Regions from separate parts of the Actinoplanes sp. NPDC026670 genome, predicted to be linked through region 1. Evidence: riboswitches for the same ligand, from Rfam matches in the RefSeq annotation. Region 1 holds a riboswitch; the other holds the start of a gene.
The links. Region 1 has a riboswitch for thiamine pyrophosphate ahead of AB0E94_RS20270 (thiamine phosphate synthase). Riboswitches for the same ligand answer to the same signal wherever they lie in the genome.

Region 1 (4,110 bases):
TGACCAGGGTCGACTCGGACGCGGCGATGGCCTCCTCCAGCGCGGTGAGGCTGTTCGCCCCGCCGGTGCCGAGGATCAGCCCGTTCTCCGGAAGGAACGTCACGTCAGCCTCCCTGCGCGGCGGTGAGGACCTCGATCCGGTCGCCGTCCACGAGGTCCACCTCCGACCAGGTCGAACGCGGCACGACGGTGCCGTTGACCGCGACCGCCACCCCACGCTGGGCGGCGATGATCTCGGCGACCAGGGTCGCGACCGAGCAGGTGCCGGGCCGGCTCTGGGCCTGGCCGTTGATCGTCAGCTTCATCGGAACCTCCCGGGACCGAACGCGTCGAGAATCGGATCGGCCGAGCCGGTGAGCACCAGGTCGGCGATGAGTCGTGCGGTGATCGGGGCGAGCAGGATGCCGTTGCGGAAGTGACCGGCCGCCACGACCACCCGGCGGTCGTCGTCGAGGAACCCGAGGATCGGCGCGTTGTCCGGAGTGCCCGGCCGGTGCCCGACGGTGACCTCGGCGAGTTCGTGTTCGGCCAGGCCGGGCACCAGGTCGAGGGCGGCGCGCAGCAGGTCGTGCACGCCGCCGGCGGTGGGCATCCGGTCGGCGCGTTCCTCCTGGGTGGCGCCGACCACGACCTCGCCGTCGGCGCGCGGGACCAGGTAGACGTGCCGTCCGTCGGCGGCGCCGTCGATCACGTGCTTGAGCAGGCCGGGTTCGCCGCGCAGGCGGAGGACCTGGCCTTTGACCGGCCGGATCGGCAACCCGGTGAGCGCCGCGGTCCGAGAACCGGCAGCGACGATGATCACGTCGGCGTCCACCTCGGACAGCTCTGTCACCTGGCGCTGGGTGATCCGGCCCGCCAACCGAGCCCGCAAGACGGCGACGACCTTGCGCGGATCGACCTGGTGCTCGGCCGCCGCGTACGCCCCCGCCCGGACCCGAGGCGAGATCGCCGGCTCGAGATCACGCACCTGGGACCCGGTCAGCGAGGTCAGCTTCTGGTGCTTCCACTCCCGTGCCGCCTCGGCCGCGTCATCCGCCGTCAGCGCCAGCGAAAGCGTCCCCGCCCGGTCGTAGCCGACGTCGCCGAGACCGGCCGCGAACGAGGGCCACAACTCGTGTCCGGCTTCCAGCAGCCGGGTGAGATGCGGATATTCGAAAGCCGACTCCCCGCCGGGCGCGAGCATCCCGGCCGCGACATGCCAGGCCCCGTCCGACCCGTCGGGTGCCGAATCGTAGACCGTGACGTCAGCGCCACGTTCCAGCAGTTCGGCAGCGATGGAGAGCCCGATGATGCCCCCACCGACAAGAGCGACGCGGGTCATGGCAGTGCCGGTCATGGCAGGACCGCCAGGAATTCCGCGACCGCTCCCTTCGGATCCGCCGCGAAGGCGGAGACAGCCGCGACCCCGTGCACCGCGAGCAGCGGCACCCGTTCCGCGGTGATACCGCCGATCGCCAGAACCGGAGTGCCCGGCACCGCGTCGGCGACGGCCGCGATCGCGGCCGGCCCGAGTGGTGGTGGCAGTCCGTCCTTGGTGGACGTGTGGAAGGTCGGCCCGACACCGAGGTAACTGGCCCCGGCGTCGACCGCGGACCGCGCCGCAAGCGGATCACGACAGGTGGCGCCGACGATCGCGGACGGCCCAAGAATCCGGCGGCCAGCGGACACCGGCAGATCCTCGGCCCCGAGGTGCACCCCGTCGGCCCCGGCCGCGAGCGCCACCCCGACCCGGTCGTTCACCAGCACGATCGTGCCGGCCGGCCGGCACACTGCGATTGCGGCGCAGGTCAACGCGTACGCCGAAGCGTCGTTGCTCTTGACTCTGATCTGGACAGCCACGTCGGGAAGCCCGGCCACACCGCGAACGACGTCGATGTCGTCGGTTATGACGTGGATACGGGGAAACGATGTGCCCATGAAGCACTCCTCCCTGCGCCGGCATGACCCGGATCAGGTTCGACGGTCGGGGGCCGCATCAGCCCCCCTCTCAGCCCGGTGCCCGGACTCCCGTGGGTTGTTGTAACCGGACCATAACCGGTCCGTGACGAGAAAACTAGCGGACGTCCCAGACCGGCTCGGGCACCTCGACCACTTCGCCGTCCCCTCTGAACAGCACGAAGCGATCGAAAGACCTGGTGAACCACCTGTCGTGGGTGACCGCGATCACCGTGCCGTCGAACGCCTTCAACCCTTCCTCCAGTGCTTCGGCGGAGGCGAGGTCGAGGTTGTCGGTCGGCTCGTCGAGGAGCAGCACGGTCGCCCCGGACAGTTCGAGCAGCAGCACCAGGAACCGGGCCTGCTGCCCACCGGAGAGGGTGCCGAACCGCTGGTCCCCCTGGGCGGCCAGCTCGTACCGGTTGAGATGTTTCATGGCCCCGGCCCGGTCCTGTCCGGACCGGTGCTCGTCACCGCGCCAGAGGATCTCGACGAGGGTCTTCTCGACGAGTTCCGGCCGGTCGTGGGTCTGCGAGAAGTGGCCGGGCCGGACCCTCGCCCCGAGGCGGGCCTTGCCGTCGTGCGAGACGTGCGCGAGCGGCGCCCCGTCGACCGGTTTGTGCTCCTGGTCGGGATCGGTGCCGCCGGCCGCGAGCAGGCGCAGGAAGTGCGACTTCCCGGTGCCGTTCGCGCCGAGCACGGCCACCCGGTCGCCGTACCAGATCTCCAGGTCGAACGGGAACGTCAGGTTCTCGAGTTCGAGCTGCTCACAAATGACCGCGCGTTTGCCGGTGCGGCCGCCACGCAGGTTCATCTTGACGGCCTGGTCCTTCGGCGGCAGCGGCGGCGGGCCGGCCTCCTCGAACTTGCGGAGCCGGGTCTGCGCAGCCTGATATCGGGACGCCAGGCCGTCGTTGTAGGCGGCCTTGTTCTTGAGCATGAAGACCAGTTCCTTGATCTTCTCGTGCTCCTCGTCCCAGCGGCGGCGCAGTTCCTCCATGCGCTCGTGCCGGTTCATCCGGGCCTCGTGCCAGGAGGCGAACCCGCCCGGATGGGTCCAGGCGCTGCCGCCCTCGACGGCGACGACCCGGCTCGCGGTCTCGGCCAGCAGCTCCCGGTCGTGCGAGACGTAGAGGATCGACTTGTTCGACTCGCGCATCCGTTGCTCGAGCCAGCGTTTGGCGGGCACGTCGAGGAAGTTGTCCGGCTCGTCGAGCAGCAGCACCTCGTCGTTGCCGCGCAGCAGCAGGTCGAGGGCGAACCGTTTCTGCTCGCCGCCGGACAGGGTCCGCACGATGCGGGACCGCGCCTCCTCCCACGGCTTGCCGAGGATGGCGACTGTCACCGTGTCGAAGAGCACCTCGGCGTCGTAACCACCGACCTCACCCCAGTGGGCGAGCGCGTTGGCGTACGCGATCTGGCTCTTCTCGGTCTCGCCGAGCGCCGCGGCAGCCACCCGCAGCCGTTCGCCGGCTTCGCGCAGTCCGGGTGAGACGAGCGACAACGCAAGATCCTCGAGCGTACGGTCGTCGCCGATCATCCCGATGAACTGGCGCATCACCCCGAGCCCACCGGCCCGCGCGATGGTCCCGCTCTGGGTCGGTATGTCACCGGCCACCATGCGCATGAGCGTGGTCTTGCCCGCCCCGTTGGGACCGACGAGTGCGACCTTCTGCCCCTCGCCGACCCGGAACGACACGTCGGCGAACAACTCCCGCCCGTCCGGGAGCACAAAACCGGCGCCGGCGACATCCACGTAACCCATGGCGGCATCCTCCCTGTCAGTACCGGTTCAGTCAGCCGATTTTCCGCTGACCCGCAACACCCGGAACCCCTTCTGACTGGCCGTTCTCTCCACGGTCCAGCCCAGGCCGACCAGCCACGTGTGCAGCGAGTCACCACCGAGGTTCCGGTTGATCACCAGCCAGGCCACACCGCCCGGTGCCAGCCGGGGCAGCCAGCGCTCCAGCAGGTTGTGCAGCTCGGCCTTGCCGATGTGGGTGGGCGGGTTGCTCCAGATCTCCGTGAACGTCACATCATCCGGCACCTCGTCGGGCGCCCGGACCAGCACCCGCTCACCGAGGCCGAGGCGGCCGGCATTTTCCACGGCCAGATCACGGGCCCGGGAGTTGACGTCGACCGCGTAGACGGTCACCTGGGGGGCCTCACTGGCCA
Region 2 (4,110 bases), on a different contig from region 1:
GGCGGACAAGGTGGCTGGTCAGCACGGTTTCGTCGACGTCTCGCACACCTTGGAGATCTTCGGCACCTGCCCGGAGTGCGCCGCCAAAGCCTGAGCCCCGCCGGGCGTGCGCCGCGGAGGGCTGACTGCGACGCTTGACGATGTGAAGCTCTATGCCGACCGCGTCCCCGTCGCCGTCCGCCAACTCGTCACCGACATCCTCGTCGTGCTCTGGGTCTACCTGTGGATAAAGGTCGCCCTGTGGATTCACGACGTGGTGGAGAAACTCGCCGTCCCCGGCCAGAAGCTGGAGAGCGCCGGCAGTGGCATCGCCGACAACCTGGCCGACGCGGGCGGCAAGGTGGGCCGGGTCCCGATCGTCGGTGACGAGCTGACGCAGCCGTTCAACGGCGCCGCCGACGCCGCCCGGTCGATCGCCGACGCCGGTCACCAGCAGCAGGAGTTCGTGGCCCAGCTGGCGCTGATCCTGCCCGCGATCGCGCTGTCGGTGCCGCTGGCCCTGGTGCTGTTCCTCTGGCTGCCGTTGCGGCTGCGCTGGGTCCGCCGGGCCGGGGTCGCGGCCGCGGTCCGCGACGATCCGGCCGGCCAGGACCTGCTGGCGCTGCGGGCGCTGGCCTCCCAGCCGCTGACCGAGCTGGCGAAGCTGGGCCCGGACATCGCACAGAGCTGGCGGGCCGGCGACTCCGAGGCGGTCGCCGCTCTGGCCGGTCTGGAACTGCGCCGTCTCGGCCTGAAACGGCGTTGACCCCGGCCGGCTCACACCGCTGTCACAACGCCGCCGTGACAGCGGTGCCGACCAGCCGGAACCGGGTCGCGTCAGTCGACGGCGGAGGCGGCGTCCTCGTCGTCGTCGCCCCACTCGCGGTGGGCGAACGGCAGGATGGCCCAGTAGGTGAGGAACCAGCCACCGGTGACGACGGTCAGCGGGATCGCCCACTTCCAGTCCAGCAGGTAGTCGGTGATCAGCAGGACGCTCGCCGTCATCGCGATCAGCATGAAGGCCAGACCGCCGGTGGCCATCTTGTGGGCGTACCGGACCAGCTCGGGTTTGCGGCCCTGCCGGAACAGCGCACGGTGGAACGCCACCGGCGAGATGATCATCGCGGTGGCGAAGGCCGCACTGATCAGCGCGACCACGTACGTGTCCTTCTGGAAATCGGTGACGTTCGGGAAGCCGCTGCTGAACGGCAGGGTCAGCAGGAACGCGAAGAGGATCTGCACGCCTGTCTGCGCGACCCGCAGCTCCTGGAGCAGGTCCGCGAAGTTGCGGTCCCAGCGCTGCTTCTCGGTCTCTCGGGGGGTGTGTGCATCGACCGCCATGACGCGCCGAATTCCCCGCCCGGGGCCTTGATCAAACGCCGACGCGGGCCAGGACGGCGTCGGCCAGCTCACGTGGCGCCTGTTCGGGCACCCAGTGGCTGACGCCGCGCATCGCGACGAGCTGGTAGTCGGCCCGCACCCAGTCCCTGGTACGCAGCGCCGCGGTCAGCCCGACCACCCCGTCCTTGTCGCTCCACACGTAGGTGGTCGGCACCGTCACCTCGCCGAGGTCGTCGATCTGGGACGTGTCGAAGGCCCGGTACCAGTTGAGGCCGCCGGTGAGCCGGCCCGGTTCGCGCATCGCCGCCACGTACTGTTCGGCGCGCATGCCGATCGGCCGGAGCATCAGCCGCAGCGCCAGGGCGTGCTGGGCGAGCAGCAGCCGCTCGGCGAACCGCCGCCGGAACACCTCGAAGTAGGCGAGCCGGGCCTTCTGGCTGGGCCGGACCCGGATGGCGAGCAGCAGCGCCCGCGGGTGCGGCACGGAGATCGCGGTGAGGGTCCGCACCCGGTCCGGGTGCCGGGCGGCCAGCTGCCAGGCCACCTGCGCGCCCCAGTCGTGGCCGACGACGTGCGCGCTGTCGAGGCCGAGCGAGTCGAGGACGGCGATGGCGTCGGCGGTCACCGACGACATGGTGTACGCGGCGACGTCGGCCGGGCGGGCGCCCGGGGAGCAGCCGCGCTGGTCGAGCGCGTAGGTCCGCAGCCCGGCCGCGTGCAGATGGGGCAGAACCAGGTCGAACTCCCGGGAATCCTGAGGAAAGCCGTGCAGCAGGAGGACCGGTTCACCATCCTCCGGCCCGCCCTCGTGAACGTCGAACGTCAATCCCTGGGCTTTGACCTCGATCACGTCGTCCCCTCCCTGTGATACCCCGCTACCAGGTGTTACGGTCATCGAAGCACATCCAATCCGACAGGGGAGCGCACTGCGCTGAGAGTGCGGGAAACCGCAGACCCTAGTACCTGATCTGGGTAATGCCAGCGCAGGAAGCTCGGTCTTTCTCCAGCCGCGTCGTGTCCTGGGCACTGTTGCCCGGGAAACACGGCGTGCGTCTCCTCCCGGTACCCACTGGGAGGCAGTCCAATGACATCAACCACCAATCGGTGGCGGACGATAGACATCGTCATCGCCTCCGTCATCGCCGTTGCGTTCGGCGTGATTTTCTGGGCCTGGGGCACGGTCTGGTCGATCACCGAGGGCGCCTTCGCGTTCTTCCCGCCGGCGCAGACCATCATCTACGGCATCTGGCTGGTCCCGGCCGTCCTCGGCGCGCTGATCATCCGTAAGCCTGGCGCTTCGCTCTACACCGAGCTGGTCGCGGCCACCGTGTCCGCGCTGCTCGGCAGCCAGTGGGGCGTCGACACGCTGGTGTCCGGCCTGATCCAGGGTCTCGGCGCCGAGCTGGCCTTCGCGCTGCTGCTCTACCGCAACTACCGGCTGCCGGCCGCGGTCCTGGCCGGCGCGCTGACCGGTCTCAGCGCGGCGTCCTACGACTTCGTCAAGTACACGGTCGGGATGGACCTCTGGTCGTACCGCATCCCGTACGCGGCGATCACCGTGCTCAGCGGCGCGATCCTGGCCGGCGCGGGCTCGTGGGCGCTGGTCCGGGCGCTCGCTCCGACCGGAGTGCTGGACCGGTTCGAAGCGGGCCGCGAACGGGCAACCGTCTGAGACATGAGTGACGTTCAGCTCCGCGGCTTCGGGTGGCGGCACGCCGGTCGCCGCTCGTGGGCGGTCCGCGGGCTGGATCTGGAGGTCCGGCACGGCGAGCGGGTGCTCCTGCTGGGTCCTTCCGGGGCCGGCAAGAGCACACTGCTCGCCGCGCTGGCCGGGCTGCTGCCCGAGGACTCCGGCGAGTCCGAGGGCACGATCCGGATCGACGGGCTCGACCCGCGCAAGGCACGCGAGCGGGTCGGCATCCTCTTCCAGGATCCGCAGACGCAGCTGGTGATGGCCCGCAGTGGCGACGACGTGGCGTTCGGCCCGGAGAACCGGGGAGTGCCGGCCGGTGAGATCTGGCCACGGGTGTCCGACGTGCTGGATCGCGTCGGTTTCCCGTACCCGATCAATCGTCCGACCTCGGCCCTCTCGGGCGGTGAGGCGCAACGCCTCGCTCTCGCCGGTGTGCTCGCGTTGCGGCCCGGTCTGTTGCTGCTCGACGAGCCGACCGCCAACCTGGACCCGCCGGGCGCCGCGCTGATCCGCGACGCGGTGGCCCGGGCCACCGGCCCGGACACCACGCTGATCATCGTGGAACACCGGGTCGCCGAGGCCCTTCCGCTGGTCGACCGGGTGGTGGTCCTGGAGCCGGGCGGCGGTGTCCGCGCCGACGGCTCACCCGAGGTGATCTTCGCCGCCTACGGCGACAAACTCGCTGACGAGGGTGTCTGGGTGCCGGGTTTCCAGGCCCCGCCGCTCAAGTCGAAAACCAAGACCACCCTTGATCTGGTACGCACGGAGCGCGCCGAAGTCCGCGGACGCCTCGGCCCGGTCACCATCGGAGCCGGAGCGGGCGAGGTCCTGGCCGTGACCGGGCCGAACGGCGCCGGCAAGTCGACCCTGGCGCTGCTGCTCGGCGGGCTGCTCGCACCCACGGCCGGGCGGGTCGAGGCGTTCGGGGACAGCCGGCCGCCGCACCGGTGGCGGGCCGCGACGCTGGCCGGCCGGATCGGGTCGGTCTTCCAGAACCCGGAACACCAGTTCGTCACATCCCGGGTCACCGACGAGCTCGCCCTCGGCCCCAGACGGCTCGGGCGCTCCCCCGCCGAGGTCGACCGGATCGTCGGCGA

Region 2: another riboswitch for thiamine pyrophosphate. It lies ahead of AB0E94_RS34950 (ECF transporter S component); the one in region 1 lies ahead of AB0E94_RS20270 (thiamine phosphate synthase).

Annotation. Positions count from the first base shown of each region.
Region 1 is NZ_JBEZXU010000019.1:44,565-48,674, reverse strand. It holds gene AB0E94_RS20285 (thiazole synthase) at 1-103, opposite strand, end outside; gene thiS (sulfur carrier protein ThiS) at 105-305, opposite strand; gene thiO (glycine oxidase ThiO) at 302-1,336, opposite strand; gene AB0E94_RS20270 (thiamine phosphate synthase) at 1,333-1,917, opposite strand; TPP riboswitch at 1,911-2,021, opposite strand; gene AB0E94_RS20265 (ATP-binding cassette domain-containing protein) at 2,054-3,700, opposite strand; gene AB0E94_RS20260 (methyltransferase) at 3,728-4,110, opposite strand, start outside.
Region 2 is NZ_JBEZXU010000045.1:76,819-80,928, reverse strand. It holds gene AB0E94_RS34970 (transcriptional repressor) at 1-94, shown strand, start outside; gene AB0E94_RS34965 (hypothetical protein) at 143-745, shown strand; gene AB0E94_RS34960 (DUF6328 family protein) at 817-1,320, opposite strand; gene AB0E94_RS34955 (alpha/beta hydrolase) at 1,352-2,167, opposite strand; TPP riboswitch at 2,226-2,328, shown strand; gene AB0E94_RS34950 (ECF transporter S component) at 2,405-2,992, shown strand; gene AB0E94_RS34945 (ABC transporter ATP-binding protein) at 2,996-4,110, shown strand, end outside.